3 regions of the Bacillus sp. es.036 genome follow, and region 3 is predicted to be linked to each of the others. Evidence: riboswitches for the same ligand, from Rfam matches in the RefSeq annotation. Region 3 holds a riboswitch; each other region holds the start of a gene.
The links. Region 3 has a riboswitch for S-adenosylmethionine ahead of ATG70_RS15440 (MetQ/NlpA family ABC transporter substrate-binding protein). Riboswitches for the same ligand answer to the same signal wherever they lie in the genome.

Region 1 (9,890 bases), 1.0 Mb from region 3:
CACTGTTTCGAGAGCTGTTTTTTGAATATACTCATGGGCTCGATGAACAGGGTTTCTCGTTTGAAATCCAACCACTGTCTGCCAACCTTGATCTTCAAAATAAGCTCTCGTTTCAGCTGGATCAAAATGATAACGATCGAACTGACCTTTTTCACTTCTTTTAATAAGCGAAATAGGTCCACCAATGTATACATTAGGTCGATCATAGACTTTTTTTACGCCCGGATGATCATTATCCTCTGTTAAATAAACATGTTTTGCTTCTACTACCTTATCTGGTTGATAGATCGATTCAACGGTCACAGTACCATATACGGTTCCTTCGCTTATAAGCTTCACTTCATCGCCAAGAGAGATTTTTTTAGCGACGTTATCGGTTACTGGTAACGTAATGGGAATACTCCACGGCAAACCGTTTTCTAATTTAAGATTATGAACAACTGATGTGTAATCACTTTCATTAAGAAAACCGGTTAATGGACTATATGCTCCAGTTCCAATCAATTCCAGATCGCTTAAAGCTGTTTTATCTAATTCTATTTCTTTTTGAATTCCTTCTATCTTTTTATCTGGGTTAAAACGATCGATCAGTTTTCCACCATGTGCATGAATTGTTGTCATAGTAATCCCTCCAAAATAAAATGTTTTATAAACTTTCTTTTTCTTGTAAGGTTCTTTTTTGTGTACGAATTGATCGAATCAAACTTCCTGATCCTACCGTTGCAAGAATAACGCTTCCGATTGCTATTAACGTGTACAGGTCACTTTCTAGAAAAAGCTTAATCATACTGTAAGAAATAACTAATGAAAAAACTGGTGAAACGGCCCATACCTTTAACATCTTTGTAATGACATCTTTTTGCCAGAGTTGAAAGCCATCTTTTGCTGTACCAATTCCAATGATTGAAGAAGTCGTAATTTGTGTAAGTGGGACTGGAATTCCAAAAAAGGAAGCACCGATTACTAGCCCAGCGCTCGTACCCGATATCGCACACCCTTCACCTAGCGAAAAACGTGTAATGCGGTAGCCATTCGTTTCAAGTACGCGGCTTCCAAAGACAAGTGCACCTAAAGCAACAAATGCTCCCCCTAACCACGCACCGTGAGAAAGGGAAAGAACTCCCGCTCCTACTAAAGGGCCAACTGCATTGGCCACATTATTCATTCCTGCCGAGAATGCTTCAAGAAATCCAGCTGCAATTAAAACGATAGTAAGCGTTTTTTGCCATTTTGTTGTAAGGTGTAAACGCTTTTTTAGAGCCTTCAACCCTTTCCCTACTATTAAGGCTGTCACAAAAGCAATAACTGGAATAATAATCCACAATAGCATAATGACTATAACATTTGAAAAAAACAATGCACGGTATGCAATGCCTACCCCTACAACTGATCCAACAGTTACTTCACTCGTTGATAAAGGGATCCCCATAATATTTGCTAGAAAAAGTGCCGTTGTCGCTGAAATGAATATAATCAGAATCACTTTTAAACTAAGCACTGAGGTGGGAATAATTCCACTGCCCATCGTCTTAATGACATTCCCTCCACCAAAAATGGCCCCGGCTACTATTCCGAAAGCACATATAGCTAGTGCTGTGCGTCTTTTTTTTATGGCACCAGCTCCATAGGCCACCCCCATTGATGCAGCTGCACCACTTGCTCCAATATTCATGGCAAAAAACAGCGCAACTGTAATCACTAAAATCGTCATCGGCTTGATGCGGAATCAAGATGCAATCCGCACTCTGTTTTCTCCTGACTTGCCCATCTCCCCGCTCTAGAATCACTTCCACTCAAAACTCTTTCTGTGCATACGGCACAGCCGATACTTGGATAGCCTTGATCGTGAAGGGGATTATATGGTAAATCTTTCTCGTAGACGTAGCGCCAAATTTCTTTCCACGTCCAATGAATGAGTGGACAAACTTTTATGGACTGAAATTTTTTATCTCGATTTAAATAATTCGTTTTTTGTCTTAGAGGGGACTGTTCTCTTCTTAAGCCCGATATCCAGGCGCTTACGCCATCTAGTTCTTCATGTAAAGGAACAATTTTTCGTAAATTACAGCATTGCCCTGGATCCTTCTCCCAAAGCGCCTCCCCTTTACTTAATGCTTGCTCTTCTACAGACTCTTTTGGTTGCTTCATCTTTATCTTAAGCTTTGGATATCTCGCTTTTACTTTCTCAATCAATTGATACGTTTCTTCAAAGTGAAGTCCGGTGTCTAAAAAAACAATCTCCGCTTCCTCATTTACACGAGAAATCAAATCAATGAGAACAATACCTTCCACACCGAAACTACATGCATATACGATGTCTTCTTTATAAGTTTGATAAGCCCAATTAAGAACTTCCAATGCTCCTTTTGTATCTGAATGCTGATTGAATTCCGGCTCCTCGCCTGACCAGCTCTCATATAACCATTCCATTACAAAACCTCCTATTGCAATCAAATTATCCTAAAAAAAGAGGCAGTCCTAACCACCGTGGTTAGAACCGCCTCTAGTGTCTCTAGTCAGCGCTAAAATTAAAGTCGTTCTTTTTCTTTTCTTTCAAGTTGAATCACCTTTCCATCTTGAATAACAAGTGTAATCGATCCATACTTCAACGTACTTAGCATTCGTTCAATACGCGCTGCAACGTCTGAAAAGTTCTGCTCCTTGCTTCCCATCTTGCAACCTCCCTTGCTCATCATAATCTATAGGAGAGGCTAAACAACTAAAAAAGCCTTCCCAAATTGGAAAGACAGATTAGGTTACCTTAATTCACCTTATCTTCCAAAATGGACTCCATTTTGCTGGAAGTAGCACCTTGCCTCGAAGGCAGGTTGCTGGACGTCATCGGGCCAGTCCCTCGGTCTCTCTTGATAAGTTATTTTCTAAATCTTAACTATTATCTAACAATCTGTCAACCCTAGTTTAGAGATCGGGATAAACGGATTAGTAAAGAATATGAAAAAAACCCCGAATCTATGACTCGAGGCTCAGTTTTATATCGGATGACGTTTACTTTCTACTTTCTTTTCTTCTACTACAATGCGCGTTCCATCAACAGAGGTTACTACAACTACCGCATCCTTATCGATCCAGCTTCCTGCTGAAATCGCGCTATACTTTTTATCGTTCATTTCAATTGTCCCACTCGGTCGAAACGGAGTAAGGGCGATAGCTGTTTCTCCAACTAATTTTTTATACTCCACATTCATCGAGTTGTATCCCATTTCACTACTAAGACGATCTTTTAGCGTCATCTTCGTCCACATGGACCTGGCAGGAAATACTCTTAAAAATAGAAAGGACGCAGCAGTTCCAATTAAAAATCCACTTGAAACAAGCAGTCCATACAGAAAAGTTGGGGAAGGTATAGCAACTGCCGTTACCATCATTGCTAATCCAATCAGTCCAAACGTTCCGTCATTCAATAATTTTCCGTCTAGAATAACTAATCCAAGACCAACCGCAAACACAAGACCCATCCAAACCATAGATGATAATGATGTTAAATGGTAACTGAAATAGAATGTAAGGATCAGGATTCCAATCAATCCAAAAATCCCTTTTACTCGAACAAGCAACTCTCCGAATAAGAAAAGCACGCTAAGTAAGACAACAAGAAAACCAACTGCAGGCAAAGATAGGATTTCCATCCTCGCTCCCTCCTTTTCTTTCCACTCTTAATACGTATAACGAGAGAAGAAAGTTTCAGTCCATTGTCACTTTACGATTGAAATACCCCTTTTATTCCATCAATAAGCGCAATAAAAAAATCTATTATTTTCTTAATAAAAGATTGTGTTTCATCTTTGTTTAAAAATTCATCAAGATTTTCTCTCGCATTCTCGAGCTGACTCTTCATTTGATCCCAGTCGATATCGAGATTCTTCATTCGATTAAACAGTGCCACAAGTCCGTCTAGTTCTTCTTGAGTTAGTTCAATTCCTGAATCGCTAGCCGTTTGTTTAATCATCGTTCTCATGTCTTCTTCTGTCTCAGGGGGATTTGTAGCAATTTCATCTTTAATTTTCGTCATTAACTCTGTTGCTTTATCAGCACCAATGCTATCACTTAATTGAGCAGTCGTTACTAATTCTTCATTTGCAACCTGTTTCTGTTCCTCAGGAATGACTTCATCTGAACTTAACTCATACGCTTTAATCAAACCAGTTAAAGCTGCCGTACCGGATACTTCCGTTGGTGCTGTCACGTAGATATCAGCGTCTTTTACTCCCGCTGTTATTAAAGCATTGGCATACATCTCATCTGTAACCCAGTTGATATTTTTTGTTTCAACACTTAACCCAGCATCTTTCTCACCAATTGTAATCGAGGAGGAAGACAAGGCACGCGTACCAATTAAGGCTTTACTAATATAGTTTCCAAGGTATTTATGCTCTTCTTCATTTGATACTGTCACGGTCATGACATCGTCTGATGCTTTCATTTCTTCTAACAGCGTTTGCTTTTGCTCTTCTGATAAATCTTCACCAAGTGTCACAATGACATCACCAACGCTAGCATCAGCCAACGTTACAATTGGCACAATGAACATGATCAACAACATCGACAGAAAAAATGGCATTACTTTTTTAAACATGTTTTGATCTCCTTTTTAAACGTAAGGCTTGCTCGATGAGTAGATGTTTAGACTTCTCATCTCCTTGTATTCTACTCGACAGTTGCTCGAAAGAAAAGATAATTCATTAAGAAACCTGTCATATCATGGAAGGACAAGCATACCTTTATATAAAAGAAATAAACCCGATAGGAAGGTGAGAGCGATGAAAAAGTTGCTAATGGGAATCCTTTTACTCCTAATTCTTCACACCACTTACTATGATTTAACAACTGGGACACTCCCCTCACCCAGAGTGGAGTCTGAAGCAGCAGAAGTACTCGCTCCACCAAAAGACGATGCTCCCTATGTGGTTTACAAAATCAACGCTGGTGATACCGTTCTTTCTTTAGTGGAAAAAGCAAATGGATCGGTTCCTGTAGCAATTGAAACGATTGTTCACGATTTTGAAACGTTAAACAAAATTCATCCTACAGGGATACAAATAGGAAAAGAATATAAGATACCAACTTATCCCAACACATCTGCTCAGTGATTATTTCTTGTCAATAGCTCTGTAAAGTTGCTACAATGGGATAGTATTACAGATGAGTCTTATTCCCTACTAGGGAAGCATATAAAAGCGATCTAAATCATGAGGTAAGCAATCCTACATGTAAAAGGAGCGATTTTCGCATGAATGAAATTACCCACCGTAGTAAAACAAGACCTGTTAAAGTAGGTCCTTTAACGATAGGCGGTAACGATGAAGTTATTATTCAAAGTATGACAACCACTAAAACGCACGATGTGGAAGCAACAGTAGCTGAAATTAATCGTCTTGAGGAAGCTGGTTGTCAGATCGTACGTGTTGCTTGTCCAGATGATCGAGCTGCAGATGCGATTCCAGAAATTAAAAAAAGAATCAATATTCCTCTTGTCGTTGACATCCATTTCAATTACAAGCTTGCCCTCAAAGCAATTGAAGGTGGAGCAGACAAGATTCGAATTAACCCAGGTAACATTGGGCGTCGTGAAAAAGTGGAGGCAGTTGTTAAGGCTGCTAAAGAAAAAGGTATTCCAATTCGCATTGGGGTAAACGCTGGTTCACTAGAGCGTAAAATCCTTGAGAAATATGGATACCCAACGGCTGAAGGTATGCTTGAAAGTGCCCTTCATCACATTAAAATTCTTGAAGACCTTGATTTCTACGATATCATTGTCTCAATGAAAGCATCTGATGTACAACTTGCTACAGAAGCTTATGAGCTCGCAGCTCGCTCATTTGATTATCCATTACACCTTGGGATCACAGAATCTGGAACGCTATTTGCTGGTACAGTAAAAAGTGCCGCTGGTTTAGGTGTTATTCTTTCTAAAGGTATTGGAAATACGGCACGTATTTCTCTAAGTGCTGACCCTGTTGAAGAAGTTAAAGTAGCTAGAGAACTTCTTAAATCATTTGGTCTCGCTGCGAACGCTGCAACATTAATTTCTTGTCCAACATGTGGACGAATTGAAATTGATTTAATTTCGATTGCAAATGAAGTTGAAGAGTATATTTCAACGATCAAAGCACCAATTAAAGTAGCTGTGCTTGGCTGCGCCGTAAACGGCCCTGGTGAAGCACGTGAAGCGGATATTGGTATTGCAGGCGCTAGAGGTGAAGGTCTTCTCTTCCGTCACGGAGAAATCATCCGCAAGGTTCCTGAAGAAACAATGGTAGAAGAATTGAAAAAAGAAGTAGATAAAATAGCAGAAGAACACTACAAGAAAATGGCAGAAGAAAAAGAGAAAGCAGAAGCTAACTCTTAAGAAACTGTTCCTGTAGACACGAAAAGCCAGGCACGAAAGAGTGCCTGGCTTTTCTATTTCGGTTATAACTAAAAGAACGGTGCGAAGAATAAGCTGATGATCATTGAAGCGGCACCGACACCTACCGCCCATGATCCAAGCGTTGTCAGTCCCTTTCTCCTAGCAACAAATCCTACCACAATTCCCGCTGCTCCAAGAATGACGGGAAGAATGAACAAAGAAATAACGGATAGAGCAAGCGCTGCTACACCAATACCTACTCCCGTTTTTTCTTGTTCCTGTCTTTTAGCTTCAAAGTGTTCATGATGCTCTTCAGAAGTTGGACGTTCATTTTCAGGTGACTGTAAATAAGGGCGGTCCATTACACCGGGAGCTACTTCCGCTGCTGCTTCTTCATAATAATCCTCTTCAGCGCGTACTTCTCGCTCCTCGATTAGGTCCAGATCCTCATCTTGTCTGTCTTCTGTCATATACATCCCTCACTTTGCCTTGTTGTGGAGCATGCTTAGTATTCGTAAGGAAACCAAAGAATATGTTTAATTCTTCAGTAAGATCCTTCCAACTCAAGGCCTTTGCTTCTGTGTTATGATAATACATGAGATCACAAAAAGGGGTTTTATCATGACTATCAAAAGACTCGGACTTGATATTGATGGAACAGTCACAAGTCCTAAAACATTCCTTCCATATTTAAACTCATCATTTAATAAGAAATTGTCACTCGATGATCTAACAGAGTATAATCTTGCGAATATCCTCGGCATTCATAAAGATGAATTCTTCAAGTGGTTAAAAGCAAATGAGAAAAACATTTATGCTAACGCAATAATCGCTGATGATGCTCATCCAATATTAAAATCTTGGGAAGGAAAGTACGACCTTTTCTACATCAGTGCCAGAGGGAATCACCTTCTAGACACAACAAAAAATTGGTTTGCTGCAAATTCTGTTCCGTTCCATCACATTGAGCTTATTGGAAAACATGATAAAATTGACGCGATAAAAAAACATGGTGTTGACGTATTTTTTGAAGACAAACATGATAATGCTTGTGCCATTGCAGAAGAGTGTCAAATACCTGTTATTCTTTTTAATACACCTTATAATCAAGGAACCGTTCCTTCTAATGTTTCCCGATTAGAATCGTGGCATGAAGCACGTCAATGGGTTCAACAACACAACAAAAGCGGCAGAGCCTGAGCTCTACCGCTTTTAATTTGCTTGACATTCGTCACAGCGTCCATATACCTCAAATTTATGACCAGTTACTTCAAACCCTGTATCCCCCACTGGAATAGCTTCCATAGGACAAGAATCAATATGTCGTGTTTTTCCGCAGTCCAGGCAAATGAGGTGATGATGATGACTTTGTGTTGCACAGCTAAGTCGATAGCGCTTTTCACCATTCCATTCCGTCTCTTCTAAAATAGCCAGGTCGGTAAATAGCGTCAAATTTCGGTAAATCGTATCTACGCTCATCCCAGGATAACTTCTCTGCATATGATTCAGTACATCCCTAGCGGAGAGATACCTCTTCTCTTTAGCAAATAAGGTCACAAGATCTTCGCGCTTCTCAGTATATTTATAGCCTTGTTCTTTTAAAATACGCAATGCTGTAGAGACATTCATACTTCCACCTCATCATGTTAAGATTTCCATTGTTTAATCCGTTTTACCAAAAGTACGAACAGTAAAATAAATGCTGATAAAAGAACGATTGTTCCACCTGGCGCGATATCAAGATAATAGGCCAGAACAAGTCCTCCAAGTACAGCCATCTCACCGAAAATGATTGAATAGGCAATCGTCTGCTTAAATCCACGTGCAATTCGAATGCTGGCGGCCACAGGAAGCGTCATTAGTGCAGAAACCAATAAGACCCCTACAATTTGCATTGAAACAGCAATTACAAATGCCACGAGTAAAATAAAAATGAAATGGATCCATTTTGCCCTTACTCCTGATACAATTGCTTGTTCTTCATCGAATGAAAGGAAGAACAGTTCTTTATATAATAGCGTTACGACAATAACGACAATCACACTAATGATTGCAACTGCCATTAAGTCACTTCGACTAATAGCAATCACACTTCCGAATAAGTAATTAAACAAATCCGAATTAAATCCATCTGCTAAAGATAAAAAGACAACCCCTAGACCAATGCCACCAGACAGCGTAATCGGAATAGCAAGCTCTTCAAAATGCTTATATACTTTACGAAGCTGTTCGATAAATAACGAGCCCGCTGCTGAAAAACCCATTCCCATATAAACAGGATTAACACCTTGCCAAAATGTAGAATACTTACCAAGAAGCAGGCTAGCGGCAATTCCAGCAAGTGTTATATGTGATAAGGCATCGGCAATTAATGCCTGTCTTCTAACAACGATAAATACCCCAAGAAGCGGTGCAATAACTCCAATTAAGATACCTGCCATAAAGGCATTCTGTAAAAACTCAAATTTCCATAAAGCTTGAATCATTTTCTAAAAGCCTCCATGATCATGATCGTGACTTAATACATGAACATGATGGCCATAAAAACCTGATAATTCACGTTCATTAAACTGTTCAAATTCATTCGTCTCTCCATGAAAATGAAGCGTTTTGTTTAGACAAGCAACGTGCGTCACTTTGTCCGTAATCGTTCCGATATCGTGTGTAACAAGCAATAAGGTAATCCCATTATCCTTATTCAATTTACCGAGAAGCTCATAAAAATCACTTGTAGAATTCGCATCTACTCCTACTGTCGGTTCATCAAGAATCAGAATTTCCGGTTGACTGACCAATGCTCTTGCAATAAATACCCGTTGTTGCTGGCCGCCTGAAAGTTCCCCAATATTACTGGATGCAAAATCGCTCATTCCAACTAATTGCAGAGCATCCATGACTGCCTTACGATCATTTGGTTTCATAAATTTGAATAAACCAAGTTTGCTTGTCAGTCCCATTGAAACAACTTCAAAAACAGAAGCAGGAAAACCAGAATTAAAACTATTGGCTTTTTGTGAAACATAACCAATTTTACTCCAATCATGAAATTTACTCATTTTTTTTCCGAAAATATGAACAGAACCTTTTTGAGCTTTTAATAAACCGAAGATAATTTTAATTAAAGTTGATTTTCCGGATCCATTCGGTCCCACCAATCCAACAAAGGCCCCTTGAGGGATCGAGAAAGTAATATCTTCTAGTACATTGCCATCTCCATAATGGAAAGAAATGTCCTTAAGATCGATTAAATTATTAGAAGTACTCATTTTATTACCTACCATCTATAAGAATCATTACGATTTACATTATGTAGTATACATGACATCAGGAGTGTTTGTAAATTTAAATACTGATGTCACTCCCCTTTTTCATCTTCATGTATAATGAAAACAAAATTCATTTTTAGAAAGGAATTTCACCTTGTCTCGAAAATCTTATTATGCTGTCATTGATATGGGATCGAATACGATTCGGCTTGTTATCTATAAATTAAATTCATTCGGTGAATTACAAGAAGAACAAA
Region 2 (9,890 bases), 2.6 Mb from region 3:
TCACTATAGTTCCCCGCAAGCCTTCCAAGAGGAGAAAGCTTTTCGAGATCAACTTTATAGTTTCCTAGATACACCTCATCCTGAATATGATAGTGCTTCATTTCCCCAAGAACAAGGGCATTAGATCCAAGCGGAAGTATTTGATGGAGCTTGCATTCCATATGAATCGACGCTTCTTTCACCCGCTTCGGCTGCACCGTCTTACTATCGATCGGTGTTAACCCAGCATGCTCAAATTCATCGACTTCCGCAGGCACGTTCTCTGCACTTTTTTGCATTTCGTTTCCAAGAGAGCTCGACACCACATTGATGACAAACTCTTTTTGAGTCCGGATATTTGCGAGCGTATCCTTCTCCATACCCTCACGCTCACCTGATCCCTGACCGATAGAGATTGCGAGAATGGCAGGTTTTGTGGAAGCAACGGTAAAGAAACTAAATGGTGCTAAGTTATGAACGCCGTCTTCAGACACGGTTGATACCCAGGCAATCGGCCTTGGAACAACGGAGCCAGTTAGTAGTTTGTAAATATCTTTTGTTTTTAGGTCAGAAGGGGTTAAATCCATTGGTTTCACTCCTCTATGTACTTTTGTTTCAAATACCTATTTCTGAATTCAAAAGTTAGTCGTAACAAGACATAAAAAAACAGCTAAGTGTATATTTTCTGGAATAATCTACCCTGAAACAAAATGGTAGAACGGGGGTCTGCCTTATAGAATGTCCTGGATCAAGAGAATGCTTATCCATTTAGATTACCAATCTACCCTTTACGTGTTACATTCTATATTTTTTTCTAAACTCTTATTCACCAACCATACCGTCATTATCATTATCACGCATATAAGGATATAACCAATGATCACTCATGATCGGCATACTGAAACCTGCTGCCTCTGCTTCTTTAATCGTCACTTGTCCATTACCGTTTGTATCAATACTAGAAATATCACCCTCTGTGTCTGAAGGCGTTGAATCGTCAGGCTCGCTCTCAGTTAAGCCGAGCGATGCGTTGACCTCATCAGGGTTCACATTGTCAAATGTATCAACGATCTCATTTCCGTTCAACGTATACGTGTACTGATAACTTGAAGGTATCTGCTTTTCCGTATCCGAATAGGTGATAATGGCTTCGAAATCAGTAGCTTCACCTGCGCTACGGATCGCGTCTTCCATATAAGCTTGATCACCATGTCGGTTGAGTGTACTCTCTTGTGGGGTAATGTTATAAGCATTCGATACCCCTCCGAGAGAATCAGCAATAATATGTCCTTCGTCTAACACGTCACTTTCGACGCCCGGAACCTTTGCCTCATCAGAATAGTACCGTCCAGACGATAATACAGGTTCGTTACGATCATCTTGTAGAATGATTTCGTCAGCAACGACGCGTACGAGTTGTCCGTATTCATTCGTAAATGCCCAATATTCACGGTCACCGTACCCAATATCAACAACGACATTAGGTTCTCGATGTCCAGACAAATCACCACCATCAACTTCAATAAGTTTGTATCCTGCGAACTGTTCATCTTCTGTTGGGTCTGGTGTTTCGTCTTCTACTGATTCATCAACAACCGTACTGTTCGTTTCTTCTTTTTCACTATTTTCATTTGTTTCAACTGTACTTACTTCTTGTGTATTTGTTTCTGCATCTTTATTGGATGCCTCTTCTAAATTGGTACAACCAACTATAAAAATGATCGTTAAAAATAAGATGAAATAGTTCATTTTCGTTTTCATATTAGAACGCTCCTATAATAGGGAAATTTCGTAATGTTAAAAAAATCAAAAGAAAAAGTAAAACAGGATCCATTATTTCTTCTATCACTTTTATTATCCATTACTTTGAGAGTTTAATTTTACCACATTAAATAACTTCAAAAGCATTCAGAAAAAATACACGATTCATTTCAAAAATAGTTTTACAGCTTATTCTTAAAAGCATCCAAGTCTAATCTCCAAACATCCACGATTTCGAATCATCAAAATGAATTGGAAAAAATCCTCTTTTATCAACATTTGCTCACATCACACTCTCAATATAATCCCCATTTCCTCTCACAATTTGAAGCCCCTGCTTCTCTAATTCCAGCCACAAATATCGATCCAGCGCATAAGGGGATTTCTGTTGTAGCGAAAGCAATGCATCCTCTGTCAGGAATATCTCATAAGAGCGATTTTCCTTTTTAATAATGACCTCATAGTCAATGAGCTTCATCACGATGACTTCATATGCCTCATCCCACTCCTTCAGTTGACATTCAATGACTTCTGCCACGTGTAATAAAAAACTTTCCCCATCATAACTTTTCGCCATGACGCTTCGTGCAAATCGATTTACGTTCACAAACTCATCCCCCTTATTCTTATAAACAAGGTATTTAACAATTGAACAAAAAAGGCTCTCCATCGCAAATGAATGCAACAAAGAGCCTCCGCTATCCGTGCGTTATCATTCAAAGCCATGCTTTGCAGGTTGGAGCACCTTACCGCCTGGCAGGTTGCTGTGAAGTCAGTGAGCCCGTACTCTCGTTCACTCGTGATAACCTTATTTAGTTGGTTATAGTTTACTTCAATAATGGTAGACTGTCCACGATAAATAAACAATAAAATGTTTTTAGAAAGTGTTCTTATTGTGGTTAGTATATAGCGAGATAAGAAGTTCTTTATCCTTCAAATTCTAATAAGAATTTGAAAAATTATTTAAGTCTATCAATAATTCTTCCCCATCCATTTTCTTCAGTTGCATAGTAATCACCCTTTATATAAGTGCCTCCAATTACTTCGATAGCTGAGAAGTCCTCGAGTGGTGTAGTAGGATCTCCTCCTAGCTCTACTTTAATTGCCCCACTTTGTTCAAATTTCGTCTTAAAATCAGGCGACGTATCTCTTGCAATCACATTTTGGTAAATGACACCCTTCCCCTCTGGATGTGGAACGGTTTGTAAATTTAAATGAGGAGTAAATTCCACACCTGGAAGTTCGATTTCTTCACTCTTTCGATCAAACTCCAATGTAAGTATTTCTTTTCCCTTTTTAATTGCTTTTGCGATAACTTTATCTTCCCTCTCCTCAAGAAAAAGCTCCGCATACTTTTTTGGGTATCCCCAGAGTTCTCGCCCTGCCGCTATAGCAAAGTCTTCATTTTCATATTCAAATAAGTAATGTCCACCTACCACGTCTTTGTATCTTGCCGGAACTACAATTGCACAATCCAGAAATGACCCTTTATCACAGTTTCCAAAATCGGATATTGTAATAGCAATAATATTATCAACATATTCAAATGGTGTTGGTTCTAAATACTTCTGGATAATATCTTCCTCAACTCTAGCGAATGCTGTTACAGTTCGGTTGTCTCTACATTGATAAGGAACGAAGGGATCAGGGATAAGTGGTGATTGAACAGGGACATTACTTCCGCTTTTTACATTTACAGTCATAAATAAGATTCCTCCATTATTGTTAGTTTACGTTTTTAAACTCTTCCTTACTTAATTTCAAATTCACTTTAGTAAATTTACTAATAATTAATATCGCTGCGATAGAAGCTAACGCACCAGGTATAAGTTCATATAAGTAAGCGGAGTAAGGTGTGTTTTTCCAAACAATAGTGACTACAGCACCAGTCAGCATACCTGTAAATGCTCCCCACTTAGTTACATTTTCATAGTAGAGACTCAAAATTAGCAGTGGTCCAAATGCTGCTGCAAGACCTGCCCAAGCGTATAAAACTAGTGTAAATACAGCTTCGATATTTAATAAGGCAATAGATGTCGCAACAATCCCTAACCCGACCATCGTTAATCGACTAATCATTAAATATTGCGAATCCGTTAGCTGCTTCTTCTTAAAACTTTTCAGAATATCACTGGCAATTGCCTGTGTAGCAACCATAACTTGTGAAGAAAAGGTAGACTGAATGGCAGCAAATATCGCTCCCAACACAATCCCGGCCAGTATAGGTGGCATCAATTCTGCAGTCATTTGCGGAAAAACGTATTCTGCATCATCAAGATTCGGGATGACTATTCGTCCAATTAAACCAAGCAAATTGGAGCCTGTCATTACGATAATCACCCAAATCATAGCAATCATAGACCCTTGTCTTATGGTTTGATCATCTTTGGCAGAAAGAAACCGTTGTACGATATGAGGTTGTCCTGGACCTCCAAGTCCAAACACAACCAATCCCATGATCACTCCGAACGCTGCTGCGCCAGTTGAACCTCCACCACTAGAAAGGAGAATGGGATCGATGCTACCTATTTGCTGAAAAAATTGATTCCAACCTCCTAATTGAACAATCATGTAAGCTGGAAATAATACAAGGACTCCAATCATAATGAACCCCTGCACTACATCAGTCCATACCACCGAACGATAGCCTCCGAATATGGCATATCCAATTACAAATGCAGCACAAAGAATTAAACCAAGACTAAAATCCAAACTAACAATTGCATCCAGTGCTTTACCGGCTGCTGTTAATTGTGAAGCCATATATGCAACAAAAAATAATACAATGATAATACTCGTTGTTACTTTTAAAAGATGGCTTTTGTCATTGAATCTTTTTTCAAAATAATCAGCAAGACTTAGACTATTGTTTTCTTCTGTAGCTTTTCTAAGTCTAGGAGCAACTATGAACCAGTTTAAAAGATAACCAACAATGAAGCCTGGAAGCATCCACATAGTAGATATACCAGCTGAATAGGAATAACCAGCAGCTCCAATGAATATCCATCCACTCGTATCAGTTGAACCGGCACTAATAGCAGTAGCAACAGGACCAAAACTCCGATCACCTAAATAATAACCCTCCTCACTCTTTGAAATGAACCTTTCGGCCGCGACACCAATAACAAAGACTATGATCAAGTAAATAATAAAAGTCGTTATCAAGAATGCCTCGCCTCCTTCTTCTCAATCCATTTAAGCAAACCATACGTGGTAACAATTCCAACAACAGGAACGATGATATAAAAAAATGGTACTAGAAAAGGCACTTCGCTCAATCATTCCACCCCCATATAATATTTTCAACTCAACTATATATTAAGCAAGTTTCATGCCAAAATTAAAAGTTGATAGAACGAATACATTCATCAGCTGGTTATGACAATCACTCATAAAGCTACTAAAAAAACTACTCATTTTAGAGTAGTTTTCGATTTAGCTACTTCCTCTTGGAGGTTATATTTTTTCACTTTCTTATCCAACGTTTGCTGTGGAACATCCAGTTCTCGTGCCGCTCTTGAAACATTGCCTTCCGATTTTTTTATCGCTTCTTGAATTAATCTGGATTCAAGTTCCTCAACTTCTTTTTTCAAAATAATTCTATCCTTTTTTAAATGGTGATCATTGCTTGATTTTATTGGCATACTCAAAATGGAATGTGGTTGAACGTCATTTAAGCTAAGGTAATCTTTTGTTGTAAGATTCATTCCTCGTTCTATCATATTTTTTAATTCTCGTATATTACCAGGCCAATGGTACTTATAAAAAAACATCATTGCTTCTTCTTCGACATGTTGCACTCCTTTATCTAGAACTCTGTTGAACATTTCAACAAAATAGTTAACCAAACCTGGAATATCTTCCAATCGATTTCTAAGTGGCGGAACTTCTATCAAGAGCACATTCAACCGATAATAAAGATCTGCCCTCATTTTCCCTACCTTCACAAGTTCCGATGGTTGGACGTTCGTTGCAGTAACCAATCGAACTTCAACTCCCCGCTCTTTCAAATCTCCTACTCGGCGTACCTTTCCTTCCTGAAGAACTCGTAACAATTTTGATTGGAGAGAAAATGGCATTGAATTTATTTCATCCAGAAACAAAATCCCCCCACTTGCAAGTTCGAATAACCCTTCACGATCTTCGGCCCCAGTAAAACTCCCTTTAACTGTTCCAAATAATATACTCTCAAGTAATGATTCGGGGATCGCAGCACAATTCTGTATGACTAAGGGAATATCCCTATGCCTACTTGCATGCTCATGAATTTCTTGAACAATCAATTCTTTCCCAGTCCCTGTCTCGCCATAAATTAAAATTGGTGATGGGCTAGATGCTATTTTTGCGATTAAATCTTTAAGGTACTTCATTTCAGAACTCTCACCAATCATTTTCGATGCCATTCCATTGTGCTTATTACCGTAGAAATTCGGGCCTTTCCTCAACTTCTTTATTTCATTCAATTTTTCAGACATACTTTGTAATCCTGATACATCTGAAAAAATTTCGTAGACTCCAATGATATTGCCATTTTTATTAATTGGATAGGTGGAAGTAACTGTCGTCTTCCTTTCACCCTTATTCGTAACAAAAGTTTGTATATGGTCTTTAATAGGTTTACCGGTCTCAAATACATTAAGAACTGTACTATTTTGCTTACTTAAGCCAGGAAAGATTTCAAATAGACTTTTTCCCAACAAAGTCGCAACAGGAAAGCCCATTTCCTCAGCTGATTCATTTATATAGATTGCATTGAATTCTGAATTTACAACAATGACTCCCTCTCTCATAGTTGAAAAAACTTCGCTGATAAAATTTTCATTTCTAAGTAACTTACTTTGATCTAAATCTCTTTCCATTATTCCTACCCCCTCAAATTTCTACTCTAATTAAATCATACTACATTTAATAATTGATTTGACGGGCCTAATTTCTATCTGTTATCTCCTTATATTTACCTTATATAAAATCGTTTATATTGATTTAAAAGTCGACATAAGGTAATTTTTCTGTAGCATTAGGTACCAGATATAAGCAAAAAAGTATAAAGCAAAAAGACGAGATATCATCTCGCCTTCCTCTCAAAATGCTCATGCAATCGATACTCACATATCTCTTTCATCCATTTATAAAGAACCTCATTCTCGTCCTGTTCCACTACCAAATCAAACGAAAAAGCCCTATCTTCATATACAACCAAGCCTTTAGAACTCCCGCTCCACTTCGCCATAGGCATTCTGTCAATTAGACTAGCGACTTTGCTCTCATCATATTCCCACAACGCTCTAGATCCTTTATCCGAAAAATCGATTTTCCGTCTATACTCTTTTTCAGTCAAATACTGATGAAAATAGGGAGCGACTTCTTCTGGAGTTACAGATATTAACCAATTCTCCCTTCCCCTACTTAGCATATATTGAAGAACGATCATCTTATAGCTTTTTGCCATTCCGGTTCGTTCTACTTCCTTGATCCAGCTTTCATAAGAGTTGTATACTTTTGCTTCGAAAGAATCCAACTCCCCTGCCCACTGCAGAAATCCTGGATAAGAGCCGAATTCCTGTCGATACTCTCGACTATTTTCTCTGCCATACAAATGAAGTTCTAAATAACTTGGACGCCTACCAAGCTCTAGCTTCAAATCTTGATACCCATCAAAAAGCTTCTCTTTCCTTGGCTGCCTCTTCTTATTCAATTCCTTAAGTAGATTGACCACTTTTAGATCAAGATTTAATTCACAGTTTGCAGGTACAACTGGTTCAATTGTTTTCTTCTTACCTGATTGCTCTGGCGAAGTATCAAACAATGAAAGCTTGATATCCGCATTTCGATAGTTTCCAATTAAATCAATGATATTACAGTATTCTTTTCCATTAAAAAGTCTGAGTCCTCTTCCAACCTGTTGTGTGAAGATCGTTAATGATTCAGTTGGCCTTGCGAATAAGAGGGTATCAACTGGTGGAATGTCTACGCCCTCATTAAATAGATCCACAGTAAAGATAATGTCAATCTCATCATTCGTTAATGCATCGATCGCATCTTTTCTTGAGTAATCCCGTGACTTTGAATGCAAGCTTATCGCTTTGTAGCCTTTATCATTAAAATACTCTGCTAGAAAATTCGCTTGTACAATCGATGAGCAAAATCCAAGTGAACGTGACTGTTTATGCTCTAGCCATGCACGAAGGATTTTATCCGCTACTTCATCTTTTAACTGTGCTGTTAGCAACTCTTCTTGATCATACTTATTCCCAAGCCAAGTAACATTTGAATAATCCGTTTCATCATAAACACCAAAATACCGAAAAGGCGTTAACCAATCGTTCTGAATAGCCTCAATAAAATGCATTTGATACGCCACATTACCGCCGCATATCCCATAAACATCTTTACTATCCATTCGATCCGGTGTAGCCGTAATTCCAAGTAAGAATGATGGTATGAAGTAATCAATGATTCCCTGATACGAGGTAGCTGCAGCATGGTGAAATTCATCTACAACAATCAAGTCAAATTCATCTGGCTTAAATTGCTTCAAATTCTTCTCCTGTCCAATTGTAAAGACAGAAGCAAACAGCATGTCACCCTTATCTTTCACTCGTCCATTGTAGATCCCAGTTGAACGATCAGGAAGGACATGCTGAAATGAGTTCTTCGCCTGGTACAGAATCTCTTCTCTATGCGCAATAAATAAGACTCGTTTAAAAGAACGAGCAAAAAATCCAGCTAGATAGGTTTTCCCGATTCCAGTGGGCAGGACAACCATCGCCCTGGTGTAACCTTCTTCCAAGGTTGCTTCGAGAGCTTCCAAAGCTTCAAGTTGAGCTGGTCTTGGCTCTAGAACAGTTCTTTCAGGTTCTATTCCATACGGCAATCTACTTTCGTGAATCGCACTAGTTTGATCCGGAGTACCAAGAGTCATTTCAACTTCTTCTAACTTGCTCCACTTTTGCAGGAGATCTGGGTACTTTTCATGATACTTCTCATAACGCTCTTTATATAACTGAATGGATTCTTCATTTAAAGGAATGGTATTGTCGTGATAAAACGTATGTAAAAATAAATCTTCCGCTTCCTGGTATGTTGATGGCGAGCTGCTTTCAGGAAGGAACAGGTTCCATTCCACACCACTCGTTAGAGCCGATCGTGATAGATTAGAAGAACCAACGAGGAAAGAACCCGTATCTAACTCACTTCCTAATAAGTATGCTTTTGGATGAAAGGAACGCCCGTTGCTTTGATATAAGCGAAGCTCAATGCCTTCCAATTCTAGTAACCATTGAAGGGCCACCGGTTGTGTAACGAATAAATAATCACCAGCACAAAGCTTAACCGTCTTTCCTCTCGCTAATGCCGATTCCAAATGCTGATAAAGAAGCTCTACCCCTGACTTCATAACAAATGAAGTCAGGATATAAATCGAATCAGCTGACTCGATTTCTGGTACAAGGTGATCAATTAATCTTTCTGTAACAAGTTGAATCTTACTCATCTTCCACATCAATCAGATAGATCTTTTCTTCAAACCCGCCACGCTTCTCTTTTTTCTCTTTTCTCACCTGTTCAAGTTCTTCATACGATGAATGATGTACAGTCGTTAGAGCATGGATTAATTCAAGGATATCTGCTAGTTCCTCAATAGAATGGCTATCTCCATCTGCTTCAAGGTACTCCTGAAGCTCTTCTTTTAATTTTGATTGAAGTTCTTCCTTATATTCGAAGTCATTTAACGTGGTGATATTAAAGTCTTTTCCAGTTGCTTTGATGATTTCTGGGATACGGTCTCTGATTAGCTTGTTGTAAGTTGGCATGGTCATCCACCTTTCGCAATTTGATATAATTCAATGATAATATAGATAGAGTAATTATGATTAAGGAGTTGCTAACAAATCATGAAAAAAGTAAAAGTCGTCGGTGCTGTTATCCGTAACGAGCAAGATGAATTCCTTTGTGCCCTTCGCTCTCCCACCATGTCTCTACCTAACTTATGGGAGTTTCCAGGTGGGAAAATTGAAGAAGGGGAAACACCTGAACAAACGTTAGTACGCGAAATTGAGGAAGAACTAGACTGTGAAATTTCGGTTCAAGAAAAAATAGCGGAAGTTGTTCATGAATACCCAAACGTCATTGTTAATCTACTTACATATGAA
Region 3 (9,890 bases):
AAGGACGGCCACCTATGCCAAAAAATCACAAACAACAATCATCGAAATCAGAAAAAGAGTTAACGCGTGAAGAACAACTAGAACGCGAAAATGAGCTTCTGCGATTAGAGATTTCCTATCTAAAAAAGTTAAAAGCTTTTCAGGAGAACCCGAATGCCTATCTCGAAAAGCACAAGCAGCGCTGGTATTCGAACTCAAAAAAGAAGGATTCAAATTAAAGGACGCTTTGCGGAGAGTAGCCATTCCCGAGGCCACCTATCATTACCAGGTAACGCAATTAAAGAACGAAGATCCAAATAAAGAGTGGAAAGAAGTGATCAAGGAACTCTTCCATAAGCACGAGGGAAAATACGGATATCGCCGCATTTACTTAGCGCTTCGAAACCAGGGATATGTCATCAACCACAAAAAAGTGCAACGAATGATGAGTGAGTTGGGATTGAAGTGTGAAAAATTCACTCGGAAATCCCGGTATAAATCGTACAAAGGTACGGTTGGAAAAGTGGCTCAAAACCGATTGAAACGCAGATTCAATACGTCCGTCTCCAAAAAATTGTCACAGATGTGACTGAATTTAAATGTAGAGGAAATGAAAAGCTTTATTTGAGCCCGATGATGGACTTATTTAATGGAGAAATTGTTTCTTTTGGGATTTCCAACCGACCCGCACTCAATCTTGTTTTAAAGCCTTTGACTGAAGCGTTAGAAACCATTCGAACGGAAGCCAAATATCGGACCACCATCCACTCAGATCAAGGCTGGCATTATCAGCACAACACGTGGGTGAAGACATTAAAGAAGAATCGAATCTTCCAGAGTATGTCCAGAAAAGCAACCTGTGCCGATAATGCGGCCATGGAGAACTTCTTCGGGATTCTCAAACAAGAAATGTATTATGGAGAAGAGCTTGTCTCTTATGAAGAACTGAAAAGAAAACTTGAGGTATACGTGGACTATTATAACCATGAACGCGTAAAAGCAAAATTGGCTGGTTTAAGCCCGATACAATATCGAACTCAAACCAGCCAAACAGCTGCATAATAAAAACTCTAACTTTTAGGGGTCACTACCTTCCTATTCGAAGCGGGGTTCCTTTTTCTTTATACGGCAATATCTTTTTCAATTGCGTTCGAATCGTTAAATTTATCATGATTAAATTTCCCAAGAATGCGGGAAGTGAGCGTTCCTGATGTCATTGCACCGTTTACGTTAAGAGCCGTACGTCCCATATCAATGAGAGGCTCCACAGAAATAAGAAGTCCTGCTAAATAAACCGGTAAGTTCATTGAAGAAAGGACGATCAATGCTGCAAAAGTGGCTCCGCCGCCAACACCAGCGACACCAAATGAACTAATGCCTACGATTAGCACAAGCTGAATTAAAAATCCTGGGCTAAGCGGATCGATGCCAACTGTTGGCGCGATCATCACTGCAAGCATCGCAGGATAAATGCCTGCGCAACCATTTTGACCGATCGTAGCGCCAAACGAAGCTGACATATTCGCTGTTCCTTCATCAACACCAAGGCTATTTTTCTGTGCAGAAATATTCAACGGAATTGTCCCTGCGCTTGAACGTGATGTAAAAGCAAATGTAAGAACAGGTAGAACCTTTTTCAAATAAGTAAGTGGATTTAATCCACCAGTTGCAATCAAAATTAAATGAATGATAAACATTACAAGTAAGGCGAGATATGATGCGAGAACGAATTTTCCAAGTTCAAGAATTCCAGCTACGTTCGTCTGAGCTACTGTTGTTGCCATTAAGCCCATGATGCCAAAAGGCGTTAACCGAAGAACAAGCGTAACGATACGCATCACGATTGCATAAACGGCATTAACACCGTTCGTGAAAACGGCCGCTTGCTCAGGATTTTTCCGGCGTACGCCAAGTGCCGCAATCCCTACGATCGCTGAGAAAATAACGACGGCAATCGTGGAGGTTGGACGAGCTCCAGTCATATCTTCAAACGGATTGGCTGGAATAAAAGCAAGAATCTTATCTGGAGTACTCATATCCTTTACGCTACCAAGCGTTTCTTCAAGATAACTTCCTCGGTCCTGCTCTGCCTGACCTGCTTCAATTTGCTCGGCATTCAAGTCAAAAATAAGCGAGCTTCCGACTCCAACGATTGCCGCAACCATTGCAGTGGAAACAAGAATACCAATGATCCAACCTGACATCTTTCCAAGCTCTGACGTCTTCTCAAGATTTGTAATCGATTGAATGATCGAAACCATAACGAGCGGAATAACAATCATCATTAGCAAGCGAACGTATCCGCTTCCTACAATGCTATACCAATCGGATGTTTGACTAACAATCTCCGAACTAGCACCAAATGCAATTTGTAAGTAAACCCCTAGCGCGACACCGAAACCTAATCCGGCAAAAACCCGCTTACTAAATGATACATGCTTCTGCTGCATCTTAATTAATACACCAATAAGAACAAGTAAAATAGCAATATTCACAATAACGATAAATGTATCCATACTGAATTCCCCCTCTTTAATATTATCTTGAGACTAAACTTTATAATCCTTATAAGTTTAGTCGGCATTAATCTAAAATACTACCATATTGTGGCACTGTCAAGCAGAACCGTCGGAACGGTGCCTGTGGAACGGTTGGAACGGTGCCTGTCACTCCCCGTTATTTGTCGAATGGGGAGAAGGCTGAGAAAACCTCCTTCTTAAGGATGAGATAAAAACCGTACCGGTGGCCGGTTTATTTCATTTCGTTGCGGCGTAGAATGAAAGTAACAAAAGAAACGAAGGAGGTACTTCTGATGGAAAACATATATGTGCTGGAACAAGAAATTATCAACCGCCGCTAACATCTAAATCCTATAAGGAGGAATTTCTATGACGATCTTATTGCTTATCAAGAACGTCTTTAAAACAAACCATCATGAACAGCAGCACCTACGCGATCACCATAATCGACACCTTGATCTGCTCGCAAGGTCCCCTTACCATAGCTAGCCCCCTGGATGTTGAACGCAGCCAGGGGACTTTTTCTTGCATTTAGCTATCAGCTCAGCTTAACGTCAGTTGCAAAGCTTCTAAGCCCAGGATCGCTTCAACGACATCACTTTTCGAAACAGGTAAAGCCGTTGGAAAGTGAATCGACTCTCCTTCTTTCGTCGCGTATTCAGCAATCACATCACCGACGCCTTCCACATTTGCAGACGCAACCCCAAGTGACTCTAATGAGAGCGGCAAACCAATTTGCTCATAGAAAGAAAACAACCCTCTTACTTCCGCCCACTCCCCTTCTAGTACAAGCTGTACTAAAATACCGTACGCAACTTTTTCACCATGAAGAAAAGAATGTGCTTCCGCAACATGCGTTAACCCATTATGAATGGAGTGCGCTCCAGCAATTCGTCCATAACGATCACCAAGCCCGCCTACCATTCCTCCAGATAAAAGATTCGTTTCAACGACGCGGATAAACGCATCACTCAAATAACCCTTTTGCTGATCTTTAACCGCTTGATCACCATCCTTCACAAGCACATCGCGGCAGCTTTTAGCAACCTCGTATGCTAATTGTACAGACACAGGCGTAGAAGGTAGCCCTTCAATTAATGCTCTCGCTTCGTACCATTTGGCCAGCGTATCACCAATCCCGGCTCGTAAATAAGCGATTGGCGACTGTAAAAGAATTTCGGGCTCTACAAGAACAAGATATGTACTTCTTGGAAAAATAGTATACGTAATAAATTCGCCTTCATCTGAATACTTCACGCTAAGGGGCGTGGTCGCTGCGCATGTAGAAGCAAGCGTGGGTACGAGTGCCACGTCTTTATTCACTTCATTTCCAACCGCTTTTGCTACATCGAGCACTTTTCCTCCGCCTACTCCAAGTATGACATCGGCATGATGAATCCGCGCTAATTCCGCTTGCCTTGCAATTTCTGATTCAGAGCACTCCCCACTATACGTGGAATAAGCCGTATGAAATTCAGACAAATCCGGAAAGTAATCTTGAGCCGCTTCCCAGGATCGATTTCCTGAAATAACAAACACTTTTTGAAATCGTCCTTCCTGAAGCAGCCGTGGTAATTCCTGAAGAACTCCCGGTCGACATTCATAATGTCCTGGGGTTGCTCTAACTTGTATTGGTTCCATTTTTCATTCCTCCTAAGCTTGCTGAATCCACTTTTTGTTTCTTTTATTTAATGTAGAAACACCTGCATCTATCACACGCTTTACTCCAATCCCCTTTTATATAGAAGAAAGTGCATCAAAAAAAGGAAAAACATCAGGAATTGCACCCCTGTTCACACAACCTAATCTTTTTTCAATCGAGCGGAAAGAATGTTACCAAACGACTGCAGCCCCTGAACGAGGACAATGAGCAAAAAGACCGTCACGTACATCACATCAACTTCATACCGCAAATGCCCATAGCGGTAAGCAAGGTCTCCAAGTCCACCTGCGCCAACTAGTCCAGCCATGGCCGTTGCCCCAATGAGTCCGATGGTAGCAATCGTTAACCCGAGCACAATCGAGGATCGCGATTCTCTGACTAGAACGTGCCAAATAATGTGTCTCGTTTTAACACCCATCGCTTCATATGCTTCAACAACTCCGCGATCTACTTCAAGTAAGGCGGATTCCATCAGCCTCGCAATGTACGGAGCTGTAAAAACAACGAGCGGCACAATCACGCCTTTCACACCGATTGTTGTACCTGCGATCATTTTCGTAAAAGGTAAAATGAAAAAGAGTAGAATAATGAATGGAATCGACCTGATCACATTAATAACCGCATTTAGTAAGCGGAAAAGAACCTTGTTTTCAAGTGCTTTTTCAGGTCGTGTTAAAACGAGTAACACACCTAGCGGAAGCCCTATTAATACCGAGATCAGGAGGGAAATCCCAACCATCTGAAACGTTTCTATAATAGCACTCCAAATATCTGCTCCCCAAAGGTCGAGGAATTCCGAAATCTTAGCTGACATGGGCTTCCACCTCCTGAACATATCCTTCGACGACAACGCCGCTTTCTTCTAAAAAGGTGACAGCTCGATCCGTTTCATCTGCATTACCTTCCAAATGAACGACAAGTCTCCCAAACGGCTGATCCTTTAGCTGCGTAATATTTCCGGCTAAAATCGACGGATACACGTCGAACTTTTTACTAACATGCGCAAGAGCCGGACTTTCGGAACGCTCGCCAATAAAGGAAAGGTTCACGATCTGACCGCTTTCTTTCAAACGCGTAACGAGCGACTCTGGAAGCTCATCTTGGAAGAGCGACTGCACAAACCGTTTTGCCGTGGATGTCGCTGGTTGACTAAAGATATCAACAACTCTGCCTTGCTCAATGACCTTCCCATTCTCCATCACAGCGACTTCATGACAAATCTTCTGCACAACATGCATTTCGTGAGTAATGAGTAAAATGGTAATGCCAAAATCGCGATTAATTTGTTCCACCAGTGCTAAAATCGATTCCGTCGTATCAGGGTCAAGGGCACTTGTTGCTTCGTCACATAAAAGAACTTCAGGCTCATGAGCAAGCGCACGCGCAATCGCAACTCGCTGCTTCTGTCCTCCAGAGAGCTGAGAAGGATAAGCATCGCGCTTGTCCGATAACCCAACGATCTCTAAGTATTTATCCACCCGATTTTCGATTTCTTTTTTGGGTACGCCCGTTAGCTTAAGTGGAATCGCAATGTTCTGGTGAACAGTCCCCGTTTTCAACAAATTAAAGGATTGAAAGATCATGCCAATTCGCTGTCTTGTTTTTTGAAGCTTTCCCGTAGACAAAGAGGTGAGCTCAATGCCATTAATATATACCTTTCCCTCAGTCGGTCTCTCTAGCAGATTCGCCATTCGAACGAGCGTGCTTTTTCCAGCCCCACTATAGCCAATGACGCCATAGATGCTTCCTTTTTCAACTTCGATCGAAACATCATCAACCGCATTAGTGATCTTGTCACCATTCTTATACGTTTTCGTTATATTTTCTAAACGAATCATCGTGCTCACTCCTCTTTCAAATTACCAGGATGGGACTACTGACTTTGCAAATTCTTCTTGAACAAACTCTTTCACTTCATCCGTATGATAATAGTTCACTAGTTTTTGAATACGTTCATCTTCTGTATTCTCTGTTTTCGTCGCGATAACATTTACCCACGGGGAATCATCAGCCTCCATCTCAAGTGAATCTTCTTTCGGTACGCGTCCGCTTTCCATCGCGTAGTTTGTATTAATCGCCGCGATCGCAAGCTCTTCCAACTGTCTAGGAATTTGAGAAGCTTCTAGTGGAATGAATTCAAGATTCAATGGGTTTTTTTCAATATCCTTAATCGTTGCTTCCACTCCAACACCTTTTTTTAACTCAATAAGGCCAGCTTTTTCAAAGAGCTGTAATGCTCTTGGCTCTCCGGTGGAATGGTTTGGTAAACCGACTTTATCTCCATCTTTCAATTCATCAAGACTTTTGTATTGATCGGAGTATATCCCCATTGGGAAATTAATCGTGGACGCAACTTTCGTTAGATCCAGGCCTCTTTCTTGTACAAAGTCATTTAAATACGGTTCTGTTTGAAACACGTTTGCATCAAGTTCCCCTTCATCAAGCGCTGTGTTCGGCATTACGTAATCATTGAATGCCATCACTTCGATCTCAAACCCATCTTCCGCTGCCACTTCCTTTACTTTGTTCATCACATCTTCGTGCGGACCAGCCGTGACCCCAACCTTAAGTGGACCATCTTCTTCAGAGCCTCCAGAAGCCTCGTTCCCTGAACAGGCTGCCAAAAAGACTAATAGTAGTGCTCCTAGTAAATAAAATGATTTCTTCATCTTTGAATCTCCTCCTGAAATATGTAGTATTGTAAAGCGTTCTAGCACTAAAACTTAAAAGCGAAAAAGGTCCTTTTTCTGTTAAAATCCCACCCAATAAAAAAACTCCCTCTGTAAAGTACAGAGAGAGTTGAGTGATTTCGGATAACAAATCAGCCGTGCTTGAACTCCCTCTCATCTTTCAAACGATTGCTCGTTTGCTGGATTTAGCACCTTTCTCACGAACTGAGATGGTTGCCGGGCGTCATAGGGCCAGTCCCTCTGCCACTCTTGATAAGAGTTTTCAATATTATTTAACTATTTTCAATAGTATAGTACCTTTCTCGAAAGGCGTCAAGGGCAGATCGAGAAAAAACGCGAGCCGGGAGTGCCTGTCACTCCCCGGTATTTGTCGAATCGCGCCCTCCGCGTTGATCAAACCAGTTTACGAGATGCTTCAGCCTCGCCACTCTTAACTCTGGATGCCCACTGCGAGATAAATTATGATCTGAATCTGGGAATCTCACAAACATCGTATCTTTGCCACGATGTTTTAAGGCAATATACAACTGCTCTCCCTGCTCAATAGGACAGCGGTAATCATGTTCGCTATGCATAATAAGAAGTGGCGTCTGAATTTGATCGACATACTTCAAAGGAGAATGGTGCCACAGTTTATCAGGGTTCTCATCAAGATCACTTCCAACTTCCCACTTAGTAAAGAAATAGCCGATGTCACTTACCCCATAGAAGCTCTTCCAGTTTGAAATCGAGCGCTGCGTGACGGCTGCTTTAAAGCGATCCGTTTTTCCAACGATCCAGTTCGTCATAAATCCACCGTAGCTTCCTCCTGTTACGTAGAGTCGATCTTCATCAATAAAGGAATAACTCTTCAATGAAGCATCAACACCCGCCATCACATCCTCATAATCGCCACCACCATAGTCCCCTCGGCAGCCATTTACAAACTCTTGACCGTACCCTTGGCTTCCGCGTGGATTTGTGTATATAACAGCATACCCCTTTGAAGCGAGAAACTGAAATTCATGCATAAACGAATTTCCGTACATCATATGTGGGCCACCATGAATTTCGAGAATGAGAGGGTATCTTTGTTCATCTTTAAACCCAGCCGGTCGCATCATCCATCCTTGAATTTCTAAACCGTCTTTCCCAGTGTATGTAAAGCTCTCTGGAGACGAAAGCTCCATTCGTTGAAGAACCTCCTCATTAGAGTGAGAAATACGCTCCTCATTGACTCGGTCACCATGAAACGAAAGCGTATAGATATCACCAATGTTCAGAGGATCACTAACTGCAACCGCCGCTTCATTTGTCTTCGGTAAGTAGTGAAAAGCGTAGAAGTGCCTGTCACCACCCGTTATTTGTCGAACCGTGCAATCGACGTTAGCGCAGTAAATGCCAGTATTTCCTTTTTCGCTTGCAAGGAAATAGATGTCCGTTCCATCCTCATTCCACACTGCCCCTGGCGAAGCGCCTCCCCAGTGCATATCTGAAATCAACACATCCGAGCACTCCAGATCGTCGGAATCTGTTAAACAAGTAAACTCCCTTTTGTCTACATCAACGGTCCACACCTTATTTAATGTAGCTCCTTCGTGGAGAAAGAAGTGTCCGATAAACGAAAGCTTCTTACCATCTGGAGACCATTGAGGTGTTTCAAAGCTACCGCCTTCCCTGTTTAGTTGTTCAGGTTCGACCTCCCCTTCTTCTAAGCGCTGTACGAATAAATCCGACCGCATATACGAACCATGTTCCGCATCCTCATTGCGGCTTCTCACATAAGTAATCGATTGACCATCTGGTGACCAACTAGGGCTTGAATGGTTAAACGGCGCATCCGTCAGCCATTTGATCTTCTCTCCTCCTGAGGATACGTCGATCATGACAATCTGCAGGTGATCTCCATCCAAAAATCCAACACCATCTGATTTATACTGCAAGTCCGTTACGACAAGAGGCTTTCGTACCTCCCCCTTTTCTTCTTCCTTTTTATTTTTACTTAAAATGAGTAAAGATGTACCATCCGGCCTCCAAACCGGTGCTGATACACCGCTCTTCAAATTGGTTAGCTTACGCGCCTCACCACCATCCGTGGAGATTAGCCATATTTGATCTTCTCCTGATCGATCGGAAACGAAAGCAATCGTCTTACCGTCTGGGGACCAGCGTGGAGAGCGGTCCTTCTTTTCTCCTTCTAAAGCTGTCCAATCATGCTCAATCCCAGTATCTCGGTTCACTAGTACGAGGTTTGAAGTATATTCTTTTTCCTCATTTATCACTTTTTTCACATAAACGACATAGGTTCCATCAGGCGAAAGCTGAGGATCACCTACAAAGGTGAAATCATATAAAAGCTCTTCCGTCTGCTCGCTCTTTTCCAGTTCCTTTTCAACTTCTTTCTTCAAACTATCCACTTCCCTTCTTCTCTTATGTCTCTACTTCCATTAAATAGGTAGAATTCCTGCTTAGATACTCTTGCGCAAACGATTCATTTTCCATTACTCTCCCAACCTGCTTTCTCTTTTCTCTCCATAATGAGCCCACAATCTTAAAAACAAGAACATACATTCCTATTTCACCTCTTTTTCTCCGAACATCCGCTCACTTTCATACCAAAACCACATCGGTTTCAGGTGATATATCTCAAAACGGTATTTGAATGATCTCATTATGAGATATATAATGGAATTAACAAATTGAAAGCGGTTACCAAAATCAGAAAGCCGCTTAAAATACTAGGGAGGATTTACAATGAGCCAGCAAGCACGAAACCAATTTATTGATCTTTTGTGCGACAAAACGACGATGAATAGAGAAGAAGTTCTCAAAATGTCTGATGCAGAAGTAGAATATTTTCACTGGCTCTACTTTGATGAATCACCAGCGGACTTAATGATGTAAATATACGTTCACAGCCCCTGCAGGAAATTCCTGCAGGGGCTGTTTTGGTATGTGAATGTGTCTTTTTTGGGTGGACATTTGTACTTTATAGGGGTCAGGCTCGAACCTGACCCCTATCCTTTCCCTCCTTCCATCACCGCTACAAAATCCCCATCC

Region 1: it holds a riboswitch for S-adenosylmethionine, as region 3 does, so the genes downstream of both, ATG70_RS10530 (YezD family protein) here and ATG70_RS15440 (MetQ/NlpA family ABC transporter substrate-binding protein) in region 3, are expected to answer to the same signal.
Region 2: it holds a riboswitch for S-adenosylmethionine, as region 3 does, so the genes downstream of both, ATG70_RS02325 (hypothetical protein) here and ATG70_RS15440 (MetQ/NlpA family ABC transporter substrate-binding protein) in region 3, are expected to answer to the same signal.

The regions. Positions count from the first base shown of each region.
Region 1 is NZ_PDIZ01000001.1:2,045,949-2,055,838, forward strand. It holds gene sat (sulfate adenylyltransferase) at 1-621, opposite strand, end outside; gene ATG70_RS10520 (inorganic phosphate transporter) at 647-1,711, opposite strand; gene ATG70_RS10525 (phosphoadenylyl-sulfate reductase) at 1,708-2,430, opposite strand; gene ATG70_RS10530 (YezD family protein) at 2,529-2,672, opposite strand; SAM riboswitch class I at 2,769-2,874, opposite strand; gene ATG70_RS10535 (NfeD family protein) at 2,991-3,647, opposite strand; gene ATG70_RS10540 (DUF1002 domain-containing protein) at 3,719-4,594, opposite strand; gene ATG70_RS10545 (hypothetical protein) at 4,779-5,108, shown strand; gene ispG (flavodoxin-dependent (E)-4-hydroxy-3-methylbut-2-enyl-diphosphate synthase) at 5,249-6,367, shown strand; gene ATG70_RS10555 (DUF4190 domain-containing protein) at 6,436-6,837, opposite strand; gene ATG70_RS10560 (hypothetical protein) at 6,989-7,567, shown strand; gene ATG70_RS10565 (Fur family transcriptional regulator) at 7,580-7,996, opposite strand; gene ATG70_RS10570 (metal ABC transporter permease) at 8,014-8,853, opposite strand; gene ATG70_RS10575 (metal ABC transporter ATP-binding protein) at 8,857-9,633, opposite strand; gene ATG70_RS10580 (Ppx/GppA family phosphatase) at 9,788-9,890, shown strand, end outside.
Region 2 is NZ_PDIZ01000001.1:434,667-444,556, reverse strand. It holds gene ATG70_RS02335 (flavin reductase family protein) at 1-566, opposite strand, end outside; gene ATG70_RS02330 (DNA/RNA non-specific endonuclease) at 802-1,740, opposite strand; gene ATG70_RS02325 (hypothetical protein) at 2,024-2,347, opposite strand; SAM riboswitch class I at 2,447-2,549, opposite strand; gene ATG70_RS02320 (acetoacetate decarboxylase family protein) at 2,700-3,443, opposite strand; gene ATG70_RS02315 (sodium/proline symporter) at 3,466-4,905, opposite strand; gene ATG70_RS02310 (sigma-54 interaction domain-containing protein) at 5,154-6,599, opposite strand; gene ATG70_RS02305 (DEAD/DEAH box helicase family protein) at 6,806-9,232, opposite strand; gene ATG70_RS02300 (nucleoside triphosphate pyrophosphohydrolase) at 9,225-9,551, opposite strand; gene mutT (8-oxo-dGTP diphosphatase MutT) at 9,630-9,890, shown strand, end outside.
Region 3 is NZ_PDIZ01000001.1:3,047,284-3,057,173, forward strand. It holds gene ATG70_RS15405 (helix-turn-helix domain-containing protein) at 1-218, shown strand, start outside; gene ATG70_RS15410 (IS3 family transposase) at 227-568, shown strand; gene ATG70_RS15415 (IS3 family transposase) at 565-1,041, shown strand; gene ATG70_RS15420 (L-cystine transporter) at 1,101-2,495, opposite strand; gene ATG70_RS15425 (iron-containing alcohol dehydrogenase family protein) at 3,042-4,139, opposite strand; gene ATG70_RS15430 (methionine ABC transporter permease) at 4,301-4,975, opposite strand; gene ATG70_RS15435 (methionine ABC transporter ATP-binding protein) at 4,965-5,999, opposite strand; gene ATG70_RS15440 (MetQ/NlpA family ABC transporter substrate-binding protein) at 6,021-6,830, opposite strand; SAM riboswitch class I at 7,002-7,110, opposite strand; gene ATG70_RS15445 (S9 family peptidase) at 7,205-9,238, opposite strand; gene ATG70_RS22200 (BH0509 family protein) at 9,585-9,734, shown strand; gene murQ (N-acetylmuramic acid 6-phosphate etherase) at 9,848-9,890, opposite strand, start outside.